DNA from 4 places in the Desulfitobacterium dehalogenans ATCC 51507 genome. Region 1 is predicted to be linked to each of the others. Evidence: riboswitches for the same ligand, from Rfam matches in the RefSeq annotation. Region 1 holds a riboswitch; each other region holds the start of a gene.
What was found. Region 1 has a riboswitch for molybdenum cofactor ahead of DESDE_RS06975 (nucleotide-binding protein). Riboswitches for the same ligand answer to the same signal wherever they lie in the genome.
Positions count from the first base shown of each region.

Region 2: it holds a riboswitch for molybdenum cofactor, as region 1 does, so the genes downstream of both, DESDE_RS17565 (DUF2325 domain-containing protein) here and DESDE_RS06975 (nucleotide-binding protein) in region 1, are expected to answer to the same signal.
Region 3: it holds a riboswitch for molybdenum cofactor, as region 1 does, so the genes downstream of both, moaA (GTP 3',8-cyclase MoaA) here and DESDE_RS06975 (nucleotide-binding protein) in region 1, are expected to answer to the same signal.
Region 4: it holds a riboswitch for molybdenum cofactor, as region 1 does, so the genes downstream of both, DESDE_RS10805 (molybdopterin-binding protein) here and DESDE_RS06975 (nucleotide-binding protein) in region 1, are expected to answer to the same signal.

Region 1 covers NC_018017.1:1,438,782-1,443,924, reverse strand. Annotated here, with positions in the region: gene DESDE_RS22470 (molybdopterin-binding protein) at 1-446, opposite strand, end outside; gene DESDE_RS22465 (molybdopterin-binding domain-containing protein) at 453-965, opposite strand; gene DESDE_RS06985 (nitrogenase component 1) at 1,002-1,952, opposite strand; gene DESDE_RS22460 (hypothetical protein) at 2,174-2,371, opposite strand; gene DESDE_RS22455 (nitrogenase component 1) at 2,355-2,897, opposite strand; gene DESDE_RS22450 (hypothetical protein) at 2,851-3,105, opposite strand; gene DESDE_RS06975 (nucleotide-binding protein) at 3,098-3,856, opposite strand; molybdenum cofactor riboswitch at 4,064-4,196, opposite strand; gene DESDE_RS06970 (double-CXXCG motif protein) at 4,357-5,052, opposite strand.
Region 2 covers NC_018017.1:3,624,999-3,630,141, reverse strand. Annotated here, with positions in the region: gene DESDE_RS17585 (ATP-binding cassette domain-containing protein) at 1-354, shown strand, start outside; gene DESDE_RS17580 (DUF364 domain-containing protein) at 390-1,145, shown strand; gene DESDE_RS17575 (class I SAM-dependent methyltransferase) at 1,162-1,860, shown strand; gene DESDE_RS17570 (nucleoside-triphosphatase) at 1,866-2,384, shown strand; molybdenum cofactor riboswitch at 2,495-2,626, shown strand; gene DESDE_RS17565 (DUF2325 domain-containing protein) at 2,622-2,927, shown strand; gene glyQ (glycine--tRNA ligase subunit alpha) at 3,303-4,193, shown strand; gene glyS (glycine--tRNA ligase subunit beta) at 4,195-5,143, shown strand, end outside.
Region 3 covers NC_018017.1:1,328,860-1,334,002, reverse strand. Annotated here, with positions in the region: gene DESDE_RS06455 (MogA/MoaB family molybdenum cofactor biosynthesis protein) at 1-454, opposite strand, end outside; gene DESDE_RS06450 (MOSC domain-containing protein) at 454-888, opposite strand; gene moaC (cyclic pyranopterin monophosphate synthase MoaC) at 909-1,391, opposite strand; gene moaA (GTP 3',8-cyclase MoaA) at 1,394-2,365, opposite strand; molybdenum cofactor riboswitch at 2,439-2,564, opposite strand; gene mobA (molybdenum cofactor guanylyltransferase) at 2,764-3,390, opposite strand; gene fdhF (formate dehydrogenase subunit alpha) at 3,658-5,143, opposite strand, start outside.
Region 4 covers NC_018017.1:2,228,751-2,233,893, forward strand. Annotated here, with positions in the region: gene DESDE_RS10795 (AAA family ATPase) at 1-8, shown strand, start outside; gene DESDE_RS10800 (VWA domain-containing protein) at 5-1,414, shown strand; gene DESDE_RS10805 (molybdopterin-binding protein) at 1,474-2,496, opposite strand; molybdenum cofactor riboswitch at 2,489-2,625, opposite strand; gene DESDE_RS10810 (Crp/Fnr family transcriptional regulator) at 2,768-3,472, shown strand; gene DESDE_RS10815 (4Fe-4S dicluster domain-containing protein) at 3,477-4,073, opposite strand; gene DESDE_RS10820 (DMT family transporter) at 4,218-5,135, opposite strand.

The sequences.
Region 1 (5,143 bases):
TCGGTCCCAGCCATGGGAGTTGCTTCATAGCCCCCTTCTTTCCTATCCAAAATCAACCTGAAATAAAATTCATAATCCGGCCGCTTATGAAGGGGCTCAGTTAAACGGACTTTAAGCTTCGGCCGCCGGGGGGCCGTCAGCCCATAATTATGATGGATCAGACCGGATACACACCAGTCCATGGCTAGAAAGGTGGCAAAAGTAGGTCCGGGCATATTGATCACCGGTTTCCCACCGATCATAGCAATACCCACCGGCCTGCCGGGAATAGCCCTGATACCGTGCCGGAAAAGATCGGCCTTTTTCTCAAGGAGAGCGGTATTGAAATCCTCAGCGCCTTTGGAGGATCCGCCATTGATCAAAACTAAATCCGCAACGTTCAATGCCTTATCCAGGGCTTCCGCCAATTCCTCAGGTTTATCCTTGATGATCGGATAACAGGTCACCTCCGCTCACCATTGCCGCAGCAAGGCACTTACCATCAGACTTTTGCTCTCGATGGTTTGACCGCGCTCCGGTTTGATTCCTGCATGGATCAGCTCACTCCCGGTGGGTATATAAATGACTTGAGGCTTTCTGATAACTTCCAGGTGATAAATTCCGCCCAGAGCCAGCATAGTCAGATGCAAAGGGGTCAGCCTGACATGAGCTTCCACAATCGGGTCCCCCTGACGAATCGCTGTCCCTGCCGCTCCTACACAATCCCCTTTTTTAAAGGTAAGACCCTTAGCCAATGCCAGTCGGCCCTCGCTGTCATAGTAAATCTCCTCCACCGGGATGACCGTATCGTACTCATCAGGAAAATCATCCCCGGTATCCGCCTGAACATAGTCAACACCTTTCACCCAGCCTGAAGTATCCGGCAGGCCGTTGCTAAAATCATTGGAGCGGACCGCGATTCCAGGCACCGAATACAGCTCCAAAGCCTCTGCTCGGGTGACAGGTAAATGCTTTTTTTCACTCATATCTGTATCTCCTTTTCGCTTAGCTTTATTTTTCATTTAATCGCTCCAACTTAATATGGTCTTTTCAAATTCCTCGCCGATGAAAAGGGGCATATCCTGCCAATGAAGGAGGCTGGATATCGCCGGATGGGGAAGGCTATAACCCTTAAGCCCGGCTGCGGCAGGAAGGCCGAGAATCAAGGGATCGGCGATCATCCTGGTATAAATGCCGCTTCTGAGAAGCTTAATCAGCTGTTTCTCGCTTTTCAGGAGGAGATCCCCAGGCAATGCCAATTCCGGCTCCAGGCCAAAAAAACTGGCTACGGTAATGCTCTGCCCACAACCGGCTTGCCGGAGAGCGGCCCGAAGGGAATTGGCCACGATCTGATCTCCGATGATCAACAAGGCTCCCGCTTTATCGGCCACCGGCAAATCTCCGCCGGCTTCTGCCACGGCGCCCTTGATAACACGATTTTGCTTATCCGCCGCCGTCTGACGTAAAGCCTCCAATACAACCCGGCTGTGCTTCATCCCCAAAGGAGCTGCAGCTACATAGGGAATACCATAGTTTGTGTAGAGATACCGGGCAGCCGCCCAACCAGACTGGGATACCACCAGATTGACCTCCGCAGAAGCGGCACGCCGAACCTGATCCAGCTCCGTCTGCATCCAAAAACTGCCGTTAATCCGGAAGCCGTTATCTTCCAGAAGACGAATCAGATCCCTACCGTTATCGTTGGCCGAGAAATCCAGCGGAGTCAGGCCCAGAATATTTACATGTTTGGAAGCTGTTGAGATTCCGGAAACGGCGAATCGTTTGAGCAGTTTTAAATGGGCGGCAGAAATTCCCTTGTTGTAATAGGAAAATCCCGTGGTAGCAAAGCCTAGTGCCGCAAAACCACTGCGCGCCTCAATTTCCCGGGCGATCCCGTTCATATCCCTGCCGATGATCGCCGGCACGGGGCTGCCCGGCAATGAATTCCGGCTTGAGCTTCTGCGCCGCTTCAATGGTCTGGCTGATCAGCCGTTCTTCATCCCCGAGCACAGCTTCAATGGTTCTCAGATTCGAGCCAAAGGTACTGCGCGTGCTTTCCGTCCAGCGGGGTTCATCTTAGGTGACATAATTGCGGGTACAGCATGAGGCGTCATCAATGATGATCAAACAGTTCAGTTCAAGAGCGTGGAACAGGCTCCGGAATAATCACTGGAAAAAGGCGGGAGATAGATGGCTAACCGTTCCATGGACGCTCGCTCCCCTCATCTCTGTTCACCTTCAGGTCTCCCCAATCCGCTGCCCTGGCGACAGCTTCTCCCATAAGCTTCATCAGCTTGCGAATACCGTGAAACCCATAAAAGGACTCATCATTAAACACATCCACAAAATACCTGGCCTTCAGCAAAAAGGCTCCATCATAACCGATAGCCATGTACTCCTGGTCCAAACCATAAATAGGAAGGGGGATTGAAATAATAAGGAATGTCCAGCTTTTCCGCCATGCTTTGAGCAGCAACCAAGCCCATGGGCACTAGTACCAGGTTCAGCCGACTGGCCGCCATCTTTTGATATTCCTCAAACGTCCGACAAGCAAAAAGCTCCCGTACTCTCTTAATCCCCCAGTCCGCCAAAAGGTCAAAGAGCTCGCTCTCCTGATCAAGAGAAACATAATTGCCGATTAGATTAATACCTTCGTCCTTTTCCTCGGTGTATTCCAGCAGCTCATACATCTGATTATGCTTGCGCATGCCCTGGGATATTTTTTCATCGGCCGCCACGGGATTGATATGGCAGACTGTGAAATGATGTCCGAGAAAACGGCTTTTGAGCTCTCGCAAAAGTGCTTTTTCATCGGTACCCAGGAAATCATCGATACAATTAAAGTAAAGCACAAAGGCCTTAGGCGCCGGCTCAAGCACCTCCAGAAGCTCTTCCACCGCAGCCGATATTCTCAACATATTGTCCGGAAACCGCATCCTCTTCCCCGATATATAAAAAGGAGAGAAACTCTTTTTCCCCGTTTTGCAGGGCACGTATAGCGTTGCGGCGGCCGCAGGCCGTGGGGCATATATGGAGACTATGGCTCTCCGGAATGCGCAGAATAGTCTTAGGTCTGCTCCGGTTGGGAATATAATTGAGAAGATTATTTTGCACCCCCTTACTCATGACCGCATACCTCAATGAAATGCCGGGCCAAAGTGCGGTAACTTTGAGCGATCTCCGTTTCGGGAAATAACTCCATGACTGTCTTGCCCTGCTCTTCCCCTCTCTGTATCTCAGCCGCCCGGGGGATAACGGAAATGAGCTCACCCTGGGTTTCCGCCGATAGCTGCTGCACCAGCTCCATCTCCTTGTCCACATTGCGCCGGTTCAGAATCAGCCCCCCGTAACGGGCATAATCCCGGTTGCGGAAATTGGCCAAAGCTGCGGCGATATTGGACGCTGCGTACATGGACATCATCTCTCCCGAGGTAATTATAAAAACCACATCCGTATATTCTCCCCGCAAAGGCATGGCGAACCCGCCGCAGACCACATCCCCCAGCACATCGTAAAGCACAATATCCGGTTGGTAGACTTCATATGCCTTCATTTCTGCCAAGGTATCAAAGGCGGTGATAATTCCCCGTCCGGCACAGCCGATACCCGGCATGGGACCGCCGGCTTCCACACAAAGAACTCCGTTATATCCCTCTTGCACAAAGTCCCCCACCTGCAGGTCATCCCGTTTGCTGCGCACCAGCTCCAATACGGTTTGAATGGGCCTCCCTCCGGTCAACATTCTTGTGGAATCCGCCTTGGGATCGCAGCCGATCTGCATCACTTTATAACCCATCTCACTCAAGGCTACCGCCAAATTGGATGTGGTAGTGGATTTGCCAATCCCTCCTTTGCCGTAAATAGCTGCTCTGATCATTTTTTATGCACTCCTTATCCGGTGGAATTTCTCCCGCACATTCCTGCCGTTATTTTGGTTCAAATTTGACAGCAGTCAAATCAGTTGGCGACTACGCTGCCTGATCTGTTCGCCATAGTTTTCTCCTATAAAGAAAAAAGCGGCTTGCCTTTCTAAAAGCAAACCGCCCGATAGCGAAAACAACAAAAGCCAGAGCCGACTCTGTCAAATTTGTCCTTTCTGCTTCCTTTTCATAAGTGAAGGCCAGCTGGTTTCCTAACTGACCCCGTGAGCGGTTTGCTCAGGCTCTTCCGTCATGAGAGATTCTTTTAGACGAATGAGCTCGGAAACTATTCAGTTTTGTCTTTATGCTAATAATCGGACAATCCGAAATTTTAATTCCCGATGTTTCTTCCCACAAACATAAATAACATAAATCAACAGAAAAATAAACATCTTGATTTTATTTTACATTATATCTAGTTATGTTAGGTTATCTTCCGCCCAGTTATGCAGCAGCCTCAAAGCACTACAATCTCAGTAAACATCAATCCTGTCAGCTCGTGTCTTTGATAGGCTTCAACAAATCTTTCAGAGCAATAGATATTAACACCGTAGCCCTTGGCCCTGAACAGATCTATTCCATTGAGAGACTCCCCCCTCAAAAAAAGGCTATCTCTCGATTCAATCCGCTCCTTGCTCTCGGCAAGGTATGTTTCATAGCCGCATTCCGAGCAACTATCGAGCAGAATAATGTTTGATTTTCTATAAAGTTCGGCGCACACATCAACATGAAGTTTGTAATAGGCAGGCGGGACTGTGGGTATTTTATTGACCCGGGTACCATGGCGCCGGAGCTCCTTAAGTTGCATATCAGTTAAATCATTGAAGGATAACACAGGGGCTTTCTCTAGTCTATAGCCCGTAATCTTTTCTCTTTCCAGAACGTCTTTAGCTTTCTCTGAAATATGATTAATATAAAACCAGAGAAAATCAGGATAATTATCATTAGACAAAACAATAGGGGTATCTGTTCCAAAGTCATGCATTACGCTTTTTTTCCATTCTCTCTGGCATTTGGAGCAAAGAATCCATTTTCTTGGCCATTCGGTTACACTTAACCCATAGGCGTATTTTTTCTTGTTTCCTTCATCAATTTCTAAACAATAATATCGCATCTCATCACCTTCAATATATACTTTATGGACATCAACCATTTCTGGTGCTCCCTATAAGTTAAGCTTCTTAAATAATAAAAAAGAGCCGATGAATTCGGCTCCGGCAAACATCATGTAAAAAGGCAAAGAT
Region 2 (5,143 bases), 2.1 Mb from region 1:
GGGGGTCAGTCAAGGGCGCTGATGATTGCTGATACTGCTTTTATCAGCGAGTCTCCCATTGTACTGATTGACGAAATTGAAAACGCAGGAATCGATAGGAAGCAGGCAATTACCCTTTTGGCTAACCGGGAAAAAGTTATTTTAGTATCCACCCATGATCCCCTCTTAGCCTTGAGTGCGGATAAACGCATTGTCATTAAAGACGGTGGAATCGCTAAAATCATCGATACCACGGAGGAAGAAAGGGAGAGTCTCAAAACCATAGAGAAACTGGATAATGTTTTGGGCGAATTAAGAAACCGCTTGCGTTCAGGAGATTATATTGCTGAGTTGCCGGCTTGGACTGTTAACTGATAAAAGATGAGACCATTGTGAAAGGAAGGCAGACTATGTGGGAAATCTATGATGCCATGATTAACGGGATTCCGGAGGACTACCTGGTCGATGAGCTGATATGCGGAACGACCCATTCCATGATTCGCAGCGGGGATGGTGGGGGGCTCGGTCCCAATCGTCTCTATGAAACGAGAATGCCTATGCTTACGCAAAACTTATTAGGCCTTCCTCTGCGAGAGGTAGCTGCTTGTGTTAAGTCATGGAATTATATTGAAGCTTCTATTGGTTTGGCGGCGATCAACGCTTATTACAATAATCCTCAAGTGGCCAGAGAAAATGGTGTAGTATTCTCGGAAGCCAAAAGAGTTGAGGATCGCATGAATGACCCATTTATTATGTCTCAGAATGAAGTGAAGGGCAAAAAGGTTGGAGTGGTGGGGCATTTCCCCCATCTGGAAAGCCTTCTGGAGCCGATCTGCGATCTTTCTATTTTGGAGTGGAGTCCGGAGGAAGGGGATTATCCCATGCCGGCAAGTGAATTTATTCTTCCGGAGTGTGACTATGTCTACATTACTTGTGCTTCTGTAGTGGATAAGACGTTGCCGAGGCTTCTTGAATTGTCAAAAAACGCAAAACGAACCACTTTGGTAGGGCCGGGGACCCCTCTGGCACCGATACTCTTTGATTATGGGCTTCAAGAACTTTCGGGATTTATGATTAAAGATAATGCCCGGGCTTTTAGAATCGTAGCCGGGGCTGAAAAAGTGAAGATATATACTACGGGACAGAAAGTGGCGATAAAAAAATAAGCAGGGAGGGGCAGGGGTGAATTTCGAATGGAATGAAAATACAGTAAGATGGTATGAAGATGCTGAAAGGCATACCGGCTTTTTCAAGAATATCGCTGAGTTGGTGGGGCCTAAATTGGCAGAGTACTCTACTTTATGTGATATTGGCTGTGGAATAGGGATGGTCGATTTAGAACTGAGCAGATACATTGACCGCATTACCTGCATAGACATTCATCCTTATGCTATTGAGACCCTTAAGAAAAGCATTCAGACAAGAAATCTTACCAACATTACCCCTTTAACGATGGATTGCAACTCCATTGAGGAGTGCTGGGATGTTATTTTCATCAGCTTCTTTGGCAGCCGTGAGCTGGAACAATTTTTGTCACACTGCAAAAAGCTCATTGCGGTGGTGGGTAGAAAGAGTCAAGCTGAGCTCTATCCCGAAAAGTATCGGAGATTCCAGAAAAACACGGCTAAAGAGGTTGAGGAAGGATTAATCCGCAAAGGAATACCCTATTCTCTCACCGAAACCGTCTTTGAGTTTGGCCAGCCCTTTCGGTCTGAAGAAGAGGCCCGGAATTTTGTTAGGACCCAATCCCATAATATCAGTCCTCATGATTTGGAGAATTTTATAACAGAGCGCCTTGTTGCAATAGGAAAAGGAGAATTTTCCCTCTATCTTCCGCGCCAAAAGCCCATAGGGGTATTTGAAATTGAAGGGAAACTATAAAGGCTATGCACATCTTTTTGATCGGTGAGATTCAAGTGGGTAAAAGTACGATCATTGATAAAACACTGAGGATTTGCAATGTAGCGTACGACGGTTTCAGAACCTACTTTGGCCCCGACAGAGGTTCTCCGAACCAGCGGCTTTATATGACTTCTGCTTCGGGAGAGAAGGTTTATCAGGAAGAGAATGTTATAGTCCGTTTTCGGGAAGAGGGTCTTCCACAAGTCCTTACGGAGCGGTTCGATGGTTATGGTGTTGAGCTTATTCATTTGGCTAGAATCAAAGCTCAACTCATTGTGATGGATGAATGCGGCAGCCAGGAACGCAATGCTTTTGCCTTTCAAGAGGAAATTTTGGAGGCTATAGCAGGCTCTATTCCTATACTTGGTGTGATAAAGCAGGCTAGCAACGGTTGGACAGATCAGATAAGGTATCATCAAAACGTAAAGCTGATTTCTGTGAACGAGGAAAACCGAGATGCCTTGCCGGAATACATAGCTTCACATTTGCTTCGGTACTTTTAATTCAATCTATCTCTTCAATAATTTGAAGCCTATTGAGACGTGACTAAAATCAATATATAATAAATCATAATATGGAGTAGTGTGTTCTAGTTAGTTTTGATCGAGAAGAAGTTTATAATTGTCTCCGAGCCGAAGCGACCTAAAGAGTAATCCATGGTTGGTCGGCCAGGGCGATATGCCCTCGGGTATACCCAGAAATGGATATGCCTTCACGTTTGAAAAGGAGGTGGATTCCCAATGAAGATAGCGATTATAGGCGGATATAATTTCGAGAGACATAGCAAATCCATAGGCAAGTTAAATAACATAGAATTGCGCTTCCATGATGGTGTGCCGAGAAGGAACAACAAAAAACTGTTGGAAAACATCATAAAAGGCGCAGATTGTGTGATTATCGTGCAAATGGTTTGCTCCCATCTCAGCATGTGGGATGCAAAAGATGTAGCTAGAAAGTGTAATAAGAAAGTATATTACTCCCAAGCTAAGGGGCTTGCCTCAGTTTTGAGTTTGATTGAAAAAGAAAATGAGATCAATACAGCATAGATTGACAAAACGATTAAGCCGTACTATAATTATTTCCAAATTAAATTTTTTCGTGCGATGATGAGAGGAAGATCCGTGTATCCCTTAAGCGAGTTTGGAAGAGGTGGAAGCCAAACGGGTAAGCGAATCAGGGCACTTGGAGTGCGTGTTAAAGAAGGAGGATCTCTTGGCTTTCCATGAGATCAAACAGGGTGGAACCGCGGGAAGAATACTCTCGTCCCTGTAGCAGAAGTGCTACGGGGGCGAGAGTTTTTTGACATATTAGCTGCCATGTCTCTTTTATGGGGCAGCTTATCCTTCATCTTCAACCCTCGGGCGCTTCCAATGCGGCTTCAGTTTAATAAAGTCCAAAAAAATTAAAACAGGAGGTTAATCATGAAATTTCAGGACATGATTCTTTCCCTGAACCAATTTTGGGGGGAGCAAGGATGCATCATTGCCCAGCCTTATGATATGGAAAAAGGTGCCGGAACATTTAATCCCAACACTTTTTTGCGTGCCTTAGGGCCTGAGCCCTGGAAAGTGGCTTATATCGAGCCTTCCCGTCGTCCTACAGATGGACGTTATGGAGAAAATCCCAACCGTTTACAGCATTATTTTCAATACCAAGTCATTATTAAACCTTCACCGGATAATATTCAAGAGCTCTATCTGCAAAGTCTGGAACGCTTGGGAATTAACCCCAAGGAGCATGATATTCGCTTTGTCGAAGATAACTGGGAATCCCCTACTCTTGGGGCTTGGGGGTTAGGTTGGGAAGTCTGGCTGGATGGCATGGAAGTCACTCAGTTCACCTACTTTCAACAATGCGGGGGGATTGACTGCAAACCGGTTTGCGCTGAGATTACCTATGGTCTTGAGCGTTTAGCTATGACTATTCAAAACAAAGAGAGTGTTTATGATATTGAGTATGTGGGAGATATCACCTATGGAGATATCTATCTTCAAAATGAAATCGATTATTCCCATTACAATTTTGAGGCAGCCGATGTGGAAGCCCTTCAAACTTGGTTTGATATGTATGAGAAGGAAGCCGTTCAGATCGTAGAGAAAGGGCTGGTTCTTCCTGCTTACGATTATGTCCTCAAATGCTCCCACACTTTCAACCTCCTGGATGCTCGCGGGGCCATCAGTGTGACGGAGCGGACGGGCTATATTGCCAGGGTGCGGAATTTAGCTCGTCTTTGCGCTCATGCCTACGTCGAGCAACGTGAAAAATTAGGATACCCCTTACTCAAAGTACAATCTGGAAAGGAGGCCGAATAAGATGGCTAAAGATTTTCTGCTAGAGATCGGTACGGAAGAAATCCCGGCGAAATTCGCCCCCGGTGTGCGGAACCAACTTCGGGAGCAAGTTCAGAAATATTGTCAGGAGCTGCGCCTGGATTATCAAGATCTGAAGGTCTACACTACACCCCGGCGTTTTGCTGTGCTTATTCAAGGCCTGGCCGAAAAACAAACAGACTTTACGGCAGAAGTCAAAGGGCCTGCAGTCAAGGCAGCTTATGATGCCGCAGGAAATCCCACTAAAGCGGCTCAAGGCTTTGCCCGTGGGCAAGGGGTGGAAACCAAGGATCTTTTTGTACTGGAATTAAACGGAGTGCCCTATGTCTATGCCCGGAAATCTGAGATTGGCCGGCCCACCTTTCAATTACTCCCCAAGCTTTGCTCAGATCTGATCACCGGACTTCATTTTCCCAAGCCTATGCGCTGGGCCGACCTGGAGTTCCGTTTTGCCCGTCCGATCCGTTGGATTGTCGCTTTATTTGGGAGTGAGGTCATTCCCTTTGAGTTTGTGGGATTGGAATCCGGAAAAGTCTCCCGGGGGCATCGTACTTTAGGGGGGGCTGTAACCCCGAACACCCCGGCAGAATATGTGGAAAAAATGCAACAAGCCTTTGTTATGGCGGATCCGGAGCAGCGTCGTCAATCCGTATTGGAACAAATCCATGCCCTCGCCGAAAAAGTAGGCGGAGAAGTAGAAAAGGATGAAGATCTTTTAGATGAAGTAACCCATATCATTGAATATCCGACCGCCCTGCTCGGTGAAGTGGCTCAGAACTATATGCATCTTCCGGAGCCTGTTATCACCACTCCTATGAAAGAACATCAACGCTATTTTCCCATCCGGGATAAGGAAGGGAAGTTGCTCCCCTATTTCATTACCGTACGCAATGGGGATGATTATGCCCTGGAGAAAGTAAAGGTCGGGAATG
Region 3 (5,143 bases), 110 kb from region 1:
TTTGAATTCCATGGGGCAGAGCAGGAACAAGAGCGGCCCAACACTCCTTACAAGCCTTAGGAGAACCCGGCATATTGATGATTAAGGTCTTCTTGCGCAAGGCGGCTACCGCTCGACTCAACATAGCCTTCGGGGTAATTTTATAGCTCTCATAACGCATTACTTCAGCAATACCAGGGACCATCCGATCCGCAACGGCGATAGTGGCCTCTGGGGTAACATCACGTAAGGAGAAGCCTGTACCTCCCGTGGTCAGAATAAGGTCCAAGCCATCTTCATCCACCCACTTTTTCATAGTTTGAGCCAAAAGCTCCTGATCATCCGGAAGGATGGCATAGAGAACGACTTCGCCGTCAATCTCTTTCACCAATTCCTTGAGAACAGTACCGGAAAGATCTTCTCTTTGACCTTGGGCACCTTTATCACTGGCTGTTATAACCCCAACCCTTAGCATTATTCCATCACCTCAATAGTGTCTCCCACCCCAATAGGACCACCTTCCAGAACACGGATAAAGATCCCTTCCTTCGGCATAACACAATCCCCCGCTTGATAATAAATAGCACAACGGGTATGACACTCTTTACCGATCTGGGTCACTTCCCCCACGCCGGTTTCACCAATCTTCAGTTTTGTGCCGAGGGGCAGGCTAACCAGATCAATTCCTTCGGTGGTTAAGTTCTCAGCGAAATCTCCCGGTCCCACATCAAGCCCCATGTCCTGCATCTTCTTAATGCTTTCCAAAGCCAGCAAACTTACTTGACGATGCCAATCTCCCCCATGGGCATCACCTTCAATACCAAAATTAACCTTCAGGATTCCCTCGCCCACGTTCTTCTTCCGCATCCCCTTTTTCTCACTTGTACAAACTGCAATAATTTTCGCCATTCATCTTTCTCCCCAATCTTTTAGCTTATATGGTCTTCGCGCATAAAATGACCGCTCTTGCCACCGGTTTTTTCCATGAGCCGGATATCGCCGATGACCATGGTCTTGTCGATAGCTTTGCACATATCATAGATGGTTAAAGCTGCTACGCTTACCGCTGTAAGAGCTTCCATCTCAACCCCGGTTTTCCCCGTGACCTTGACGATTCCTTCGATTTCTATGGTTCCTGGAGGAACAATTTCAAAATTCAGTTTAGCCCCTGTAATAGCCAAAGGGTGACACATAGGAATAACATTTGAAGTTTGTTTGGCTGCCATGATTCCTGCGACTTGGGCTACCGCCAATACATCCCCTTTAGCAATCTGCCCTAACCGGATTCTCTCTAAAGTTTCCGGTTGCATCTCTACCTTACCCCGGGCTGTAGCCACTCGAGTGGTCTCCGCTTTATCCGAGACATCCACCATACGTGCCCGGCCTTCTTCATCAAAATGTGTCAATTCCATAATTATCCTCCAATCTGGGACATAATCCGTTGATCCTGCCAAGCCTGATCATTCATATGATGTTCAGCCGGCTTATTCCAAATCGCTTGGGCAAAAACATCCCTGACCTCATCATCACTCTTGTTGGAGCGAAGCACTTCACGAAAATCCACTTCATTGGAACTGTGTAAACATAGGCGCAGCTTACCATCGGGAGTTAAGCGAATACGGTTGCAGGTGCTGCAAAAATGTTTGCTGATAGCGCTGATAAAGCCCACACTACCTTTAAATCCCTCCGAAGTGATATATTCAGCAGGCCCTCCTCCTCGAATGTCACGAGTAGCTTTAAGGCCCTCTAAGCCCAATATTGCTTTCATCTCATCGATGGATACAAAATCACTGCGTTTATCCGAACTGATTCCGATGGGCATCAATTCGATAAAGCGAACATGAACGGGATAGTCATGGGCTAATTCCATAAAACGTGGCAGTTCATGGCTATTGAAATCACGAACAACCACTACGTTGAGTTTAACCGGATGTAACCCTACTTCGAGGGAGCGGTGTATCCCTTGAAAGACTTTCTTAATATCCCCACCACGGGTGAGCTCTCGAAACTTATCTTCATCGAAGGTATCCAGGCTTATATTAACTCGATTAACTCCCGCCTTCTTTAGGTCTTCTGCCATGTCTGGAAGAAGTATCCCATTGGTGGTAAGCATCAGATCCTCCACCCCTGAAATTTGGGAAGCATTCTGTAAAAATTCCAGAATTCCGGATCGAATTAAGGGCTCCCCGCCGGTTATGCGAAACCGTCTAAATCCTAAGGAGGTACTAATCCGCATGACACGTGATATTTCTTCATAGGTCAAGATAGACTCATGGGGAATCCATTGAACTCCTTCAGGAGGCATGCAATACTTGCAACGTAAATTGCAGCGATCTGTAATGGAAATCCTCAGGTATTCGATCTGGCGTCGATATTGATCTTGCATAGATTTCCCCCACCTTCACGTTCATTATTCCACAAAACAAAGAACTCCCACGGTCTGTAAAACCGGGGAGTTCCCCTATACCCTACAGACTCCTTTCCAAATGGGAGGCATTACTGTTTCCAATAATACCCGGTGCAGAATGCACGACTGGTAAACCATAGCTCACTTTAGGTTTCCAGCTTCGGAGCACAAAACGTATTCTATTACTCATTATACTACGGCTGTGAATAATTATTAAAGAATGTAACTAATTGTAGTATACACTATTTTGGAGATTGCAAAAAGAGTTCTAATAATAATATTTCTTAATCTTTATTAACAAATCTTAATAAATTCCTGATAAAATAGCCGCTTTTTATAGTTTCCTTTAAATACGATAAAGAATGTCTACATTATTGTCAAGTATTATGAAGATTATGCTGTTGCAGGGTTAGGTATTCTTGAGGTGTATTCATATTACTGAAACAAAGACGTATGTTTGGAAAATTAATGAAATCCTTCTCCCTCATATGACGTACCCTGTTGTTTTGCCGAATAAATACTGCCAGTTTAAGATGCTTCGCCTTTAAACTGTCTTCAATTATGGGAAGACAGTTTTTGTGATAAAAAGCATGGAGGGGTTGAATTTCGCCATCAAGCTCAGGGATTAAGATATCAACCTCCCCTTCAATTTTCCCGGCCATAAATCGAATCACTTCTACACTCAAAAAAGGCATATCGCAAGCGGCAAAAAAGGCATAATCATAACGAGCTTCCCGCAAGCATGCTTCTAACCCTCCTAAGGGCCCATGGTCCAGATAATTATCTTTGATCACTTTAACTCCATATTTAGCATAGAGCTCCGGATGATTGCTGCTAATCATCACTTCAGCAAAGACCGTACTAAAGATAGCTAAGGTATGCTCAATGAGTGGGACCCCAGCCCATTCAATAAAAGCCTTGTTGCGACCCATGCGAGAGCTTTTCCCACCGGCCAGGATAATTCCGGTTATCGGCAAAAGGGTTTCTCCATTATTAGCATCCATATGGTATGTCTCCCTATATCTATCAATGATCAGACTTTTGTCTTTTGCTTTATTGTAACACAGATAAGCCCTTCCCATAAAAGAACTTTTACTTTCCACCCTAATAGCTAGTTAATACCAAGCTGTTTTTTCTGAAATAAAAAAGGGAGAGTGCCGCAAGCTATGCATATTAGACAAAGCTTGGACACTCCCCTATTCCTATCCTCACAGAGGATAAGTCAACTACGCTTCAGATGGAGTCGAAACTCCACCTGAAGCAAGTTTCCTTTATTGTGCAGATTGCACCAGAGGTTCCACCCGCACACCGCAGACCTTATATTCGTAGGTCTTAGTTACTTTATCATACGCTCCGTTGGTTAAGACATTCGTCGGTGACTCCCTATAATGCAGGGTCATAAAGAGCACTCCAGGCGGGACCCTTTCAGTTACCCAGACCTTGGTCACTACCTCACCGCGGCGGGAAACTACTTTAACATTCTCACCGTCCTGAATTCCCAACCGTCGGGCATCCTTAGGATTAAGTTCAGCCAATTCCTCAGGTGCATGCTCATCCAACGCAGCTGAGAAACGAGTGGAGATATTGTAATGCTGCAGCTTGCGGCCTGTGGTCAGCAGGAATGGATACTCTTCATCAGGCAGCTCATCCGGCAGTTGATGCTCAATCGCCGCGAATAAGCCTTTGCCACGGGTAAATTTCCCTTCGTGCAGGAACTTCGTTCCCGGATGATCGGCATGGGGAACCGGCCATTGCAATCCCTTCCTGCCCAGACGTTCATAGGTGATGCCGGCATATTGCGGCGTCAGCGCGGCAATTTCCTGCATGATCTCCGCGGGAGACTGGTAAGCCATCGGATACCCCATCCGGTTGGCGAGCTCACAAATGATTTCCCAGTCAGCCTTCGCAGCGGCGATCGGCTTAATCGCCCGATTAACCCTCTGCACCCGACGCTCGGTATTCGTGAACGTGCCGTCCTTTTCCGCAAAGCTGGCGCCCGGCAAAATGACATCAGCCAGTTCGGCGGTCTCAGACATAAAGATGTTCTGAACAACCAGGAAATCCAGAGCCTCCAGGCCTTTACGCACGTGATTGGCGTCGGCGTCGGTTAGCACAGGGTCTTCGCCCATGATATACATAGCCCGCAATTCCTTCTTAACCGCTGAATCAAACATATCCGGAATCATGAAGCCCTGGTTGGGATTAAGGGAAGCTCCCCAGGACTCTTCAAACTTAGCCCGCACCGACGGGTTGGTAACACTCTGGTAACCGGTGTAAACATTAGGCAGAGCCCCCATATCGCAGGCTCCCTGCACATTGTTCTGACCCCTCAACGGGTTGACTCCGGAGCTTTCCTTCCCGATATTTCCAGTGAGCATGGCCAGATTGGCCAGGGACATAACATTATCTGTGCCACAGACATGCTCCGTGATTCCCAGGGTGTAGAAAATCTGAGCACGTTCCACACCGGTGTAGAGACGGGCAGCTTCCACCATTAGCTCTACGGGAACTCCAGTGATTTTGCTGACTTCTTCCGGCGGGAATTTCTTGAGATTTTCCCGTAGTTGTTCATAGCCTTCGGTCCGTTCCTCAATAAAGGCACGATCCTCCCAGCCGTTCTCCAAAATGATATTCATAATCCCATTGATCAGGGGAATATCTGTGCCCGGCTTCAATCTCATCCAGACATGAGCATCCCTGGCCAGCTCGATCTCCCGTGGATCAGCTACGATGAGCTTGGCTCCCCGAGCCAGTGCT
Region 4 (5,143 bases), 790 kb from region 1:
ATTCATGAATGGACTCAATATCAACGGCTGGCAACTGCTGAAGCTCATCTATGTGCTGCGTTCGGTGGGCATCACTATTACAATTGATCAAGTTCAGGATGCTTTAAAGGCCTTAACTCTGTTTCCGGATCTTTCACCACAACTCGTGCTAAAATCTCTTTTCATCCATCGCCCGGAAGATCATCAGCTTTATGACATGGTCTATGATCTCCTGGCATCCACAGAGTCATCCTCCCCGGATTCAGAGCATACTGCCCCTGGACAATGTACAGGCCCGGACCAAGGAAACACTGGGGATGGTTCCCACCAAGGTATCGGTACCGGGCAAGGAGGAATCACCCTGATCCTTAAATCCTCAAGAGAGTCTTCTCAATCCTCGGCAACCTCTTTTCAAATGCCGGATCTCCACTATTTAATGGGGCTTAAAGGATTCCCTGGTACCATCGAGGAAGAAGAAACTCAGGAGTTTGATTTTGAGAAGCAGGTTAAATTCATTCTTGGACAATCGGGATTTTTGACTTGGTCCAATTCTTTGGAACTGGCTAAAAACCGGGGTGAAGTATCGGAGGACCAATGGCAAACATTCGAAGCTTATCAGGACTTTTGGAATCGTCAGATTCGCCAGGTTCTTTGGCAGGAACGTTTACAGAGCCAAAATCGCTGGGATATTCTCCGTGAAGTGAATTGGCGTTTTAAGCCTTTGAATTCATTTACCGCCGATGAAGAAGGGATGGTCCATCAAGCCCTTAGACAAATGGGAAACAGATTGGCTGTTCATCGAGGATTGAGTAAAAAGAAAGCCTCCCGTGGAACCCTGCGGGTTTCCTCTTTGCTAAAAGAAATGGTTCGGGGCAATGGATCTGTCTTTCGCTTTGAATATGAAACCTATGTCTTAAAGCATCCCGAGCTTATTGTACTATGCGATGTATCCAATTCCGTAGCTCCCTTTTCTCAATTTCTTCTTTACTTATGCCAACGCATCAAATCCCGGTTTCGCAAAGTACGGCTTTACCTTTTTATTGATGGAATCTGGGATATCACCTGTGAAGAATGGTTAATAACCGGTGATTCTATGGCAGAGATCCGTTCCTGGGGCCGCAAGCATTCTTCTGGATTCACAGATTATGGTAAGGTTTTCAAAGACTTTGCCCAGAATGTTCTTCCCGCTCTTTCCACAAAGGGAACCGTGTTGATCATGGGAGATGGCCGCAACAATTTCCGCCCTGCTCAAGCAGAATATTTGCAGGAGATCCAAGAGAAGGTTAAGCATATCTTTTGGTTGAACCCTTTGGAGGAAAAGGATTGGAGCTTACCCGACAATCTTATGAAGGAGTATAGGAGGTATTGCACCCAGGTTTTTCCCTGCCGGAACCTCAGTGATTTATGGCAGATCTCTAAAAAAGTATTCTCCTAAAGAACGATTAGCCAAATTCCCAAGCGCTTGGGAATTTGGCTAAGAGAAGGTTCTTCCTCTTATTTTCCGAAGGAACAATGGGGATAAGTGCATTCCGGACACTCCAGGCACAATCCTCCATGACCGTATTTGGCAATTTCCAGACGAGTAAGCCGCTCACCAGCTAGAATGCGTGTTGCCACAAGGTCAAAGACCGTTTTTCTTGAATACATGACACAGCCGGGTAATCCCATAATCGGGATATCATCCAGGTAAGCCAATAACAGCATGGCTCCGGGAAGAACAGGAGTACCATAAGTGACTAACTCTCCCCCCAAACCTTTGATCGCCGTAGGGGTCAAATCATCGGGATCCACGGACATGCCGCCGGTTACCAGGACCATTTCTGCACCATGAGCTATATGCTCGCGGATGCGTTCTTGGATCATCTCTACATTATCGTCGGCAAAGGTTTGTCCCAAGAGAACAGAGCCCCATTCGGCCACTTTTCCTTGGAGAACCGGTCCAAATTTATCTTGGATACGGCCATGGTATACTTCACTTCCCGTGGTAACCACTCCAACCTTTTTGGGTTGAAGGGGGCGGATTTGAAGAAGTGGTTCCTTAAATTGCCGGGCGATTTCTTCGGCTTCTACAATAACTTTCTCATCAATCATCAGAGGAACGACCCTGGTCCCCGCAATTTTCTGCCCTTTCTTCACGGGACGGTGATTATGAAGGGTAGCGAGGATAATATATTCTAAAGAATTGAGGGCATAGATCCCTTCTTCAGAAGCATAGATTAATCCATCCTCCTCAGCAATTAAATTGACCTTTCCCTCTTTTGTTTCACTAAAGGAAAGACCTGGGCCCGCCACTGCTTTGGCCAGACGCTCTGCTGCTTCATCTTCGTGAATAAGACCCGGAGTCTGATCCCACACAAAAATATGCTCTTTTCCCATACTGAGAAGAATCGGTATATCTTCTTCCTTGATAACATGACCTTTTCTAAAGCGAGCATCTTTTGTTTTTCCGGGGATAATTTGTGTCAGATCGTGCATAAGCACAGATCCGATCGCATCCTGCACTCTAATCTTCTCCATGGGGTTTCCTCCTTTTCTTTGCGGAAGGCATGTTCATTTCTAAACACACCCTGGTTTCAGGCATCTCTGAAACGGCCAAATTCCGTAGATCAATTCGGTAGGAAATATGGCTCGGCTACTCATTATTATAAACCATAACTGGCAATCAGGGAATGATTCACTTTCATAAGAAAATCATTTTTTCCTCGATTTTAAAGGGTTTCTTCAAGGAAATATAGAATTTTGTTCATACATAATACTTTGATGACACTTTTGTGAAAGGAAGGGAAGTATGGCTGGTAATATTCTTAAGTTCGAGATATTTAAAAACAATCCCAACTGGCAGGGACTGCCTGATTCGTTTTGGGAGTACTGTTCTGACCATGGACGGGTTCGCCATTATGCTGCAAAGCAATTCCTTTTCTTTTCCGGAGAAGACGGTAATTCAGTCTATTTTTTACTCAAAGGCCGTATCCAAATTTTGCTCATGAGTGAATTTACTGAGAAAATTTTTCGGATTCTGCAACCTCCCGCATTTTTCCCGGAAGTTATATTAGATAATAAAGTATATCCTTATGCAGCACTCACTGCCGAGGCCTCCGATGTCTTCGTTTTGGATCGAAAGGCGCTACTTCAGTACTTTAATGAAAATCCTTCCGCACTTCTGCCTTTTTATCGAAATATGGCTTTGGATCTCCGCAGAGCTTATCGGCAAATCAAGAATATTGCTCTGGGGGATGCTCGTTCTCGGTTGGGAGCTAAGATCTTCGCTTTAGCTCATGTCCACGGCCAAGAGACTCCTGAGGGAATTCTCATTACGATTCCCCTTACCGCAACAGAGTTGGCAGGAATGTGCAGTTTAGCACGGGAATCCGTAAGCCGCATATTAAGTGAACTGAAGGATTTAGGAATTCTCAAAATGGAGAAGAAACAAATAACTGTCAGCAATTTAGACCAGCTGAGAGGATGGATTCATGAACGCCAAAACTCCTTGTGACTCTTTATAGATTCTGTCGGCGGTCAAGAAAATGAGTGAGCCTTTCCAGCGGAAGGCCATTTTCTATATAGTCTTCAAGGATGCGGCCGATTATACCGGGGAGTTCAGACGTCTGGAGCTTTTCCCGGGACAATCGTGCCAATTGTGGATGCCTTCCCAAACGCCCGCCAAGATGGAGAGTCCAGCCCGATTCCCCGGGAAGTATTTTGCCTGTTTTACATGAGCGCACACAATCCCCGCAACCAATGCACTTACTTTCATCAAATTCCAGCCTTCCCTGCCAAGACAGAGCACCTTCTTGACAGGAACGGCAGCAGGCTTGACAGCCCGTACACCTTGCCTCTGTGAACTTGGGCATAAGAAAGCCCGTTAGCCCTATATCTTTGATTTGGGGCTGAGAACAGGCGTTGGGACAACCGGCTATGCTTATCTTCGGCAAATGATGATAATGAATCACCGGAAACTTTTGGTTCAGATGAGAAAACAAATCCATACTCTTTAGAATCTGCTCTAACTGTTGGTATAAAAAAGACCAATCCTGAGCAGATTTACTGCAATTTTTCCGACAATGTTCCAGAACAAAGCCAGGGTTATCGATCATTATGCCTCCTCCATTACTGCACATTTAAACTTATTGTACCATCCACAGGCTGTGGTTTTGTGTTTTGGGTCACACTTCTTAAGTTCACAACAGCAAATAAAAAACATAGCCATGTGACTATGCTTAAAGTATAATTTGGTGTTGCTAAGCCTTACCCGCTCCTGCGTGTTCGGGGATATGCCTACCTTTCCTCTCCGAAATCAATAATCCTGCTAACGTAAGTACAATCCCAAATACTGAGGCTCCGGTAATTCTTTCACGAAGCACAATAACGGCAGTAATAACGGTTATGACGGGAACCATATAAATATAAACGCTGGTTTTCACTGCACCCAATAGTTTAACCGCGGAGTTCCATGTTACAAAGCAAAGCGCCGATGCCCCCAACCCTAAAAACAGGATATTGAATAGGTTAGTCGGTCGTGTTAGTTCAGTTATGTCTGGCTTGAACCCAAATATGATTAAAGCGGGTATCATAAACACCAACCCATAGAAGAAAATTCTCCGTGTTGCCTGAATGGTGTTGTATTGAAACCCGCTTATTTTCTTTGTCAGAACAGAATAGGCGGCCCATACCACGGCAGCTAAAACGCCCAGTATATCTCCCAACGGATTCAGTTGCAGGTTGTTGCCTCCGTTAAAGCTGATGAGGATAATTCCGACAACCGCAACGCTAAAACCCATAAAAAACCGCACTCTCAATTTCTCGGTATCTAAAAACAGATGAGCAAATATGGCGGTAAAAAACGGCGAAATTGAGACAATTACCCCTACATTGGATGCGAAGGTATAAGTCAGTGCCATATTTTCAAGCAAGAAATACAGTGTAACCCCACATAAACCAGCGGCGGCGAAATATAAATCCTGTGTTCTTTCCCTGATCTTGAGCCTGTGAGGATAAGCGAGAAGCAAGACAAGAAAACCAATCGCAAACCTTAAAAACAGTATTACAATGGGTGTAATTGATTCTAAAAGCAACTTGGTGGATATGAACGTTGTACCCCAAATAAAAATCGTAATCAATGCCAACAAATGTCCTTGAACCTCTTTTTTTGTGTCCATGAAAACCC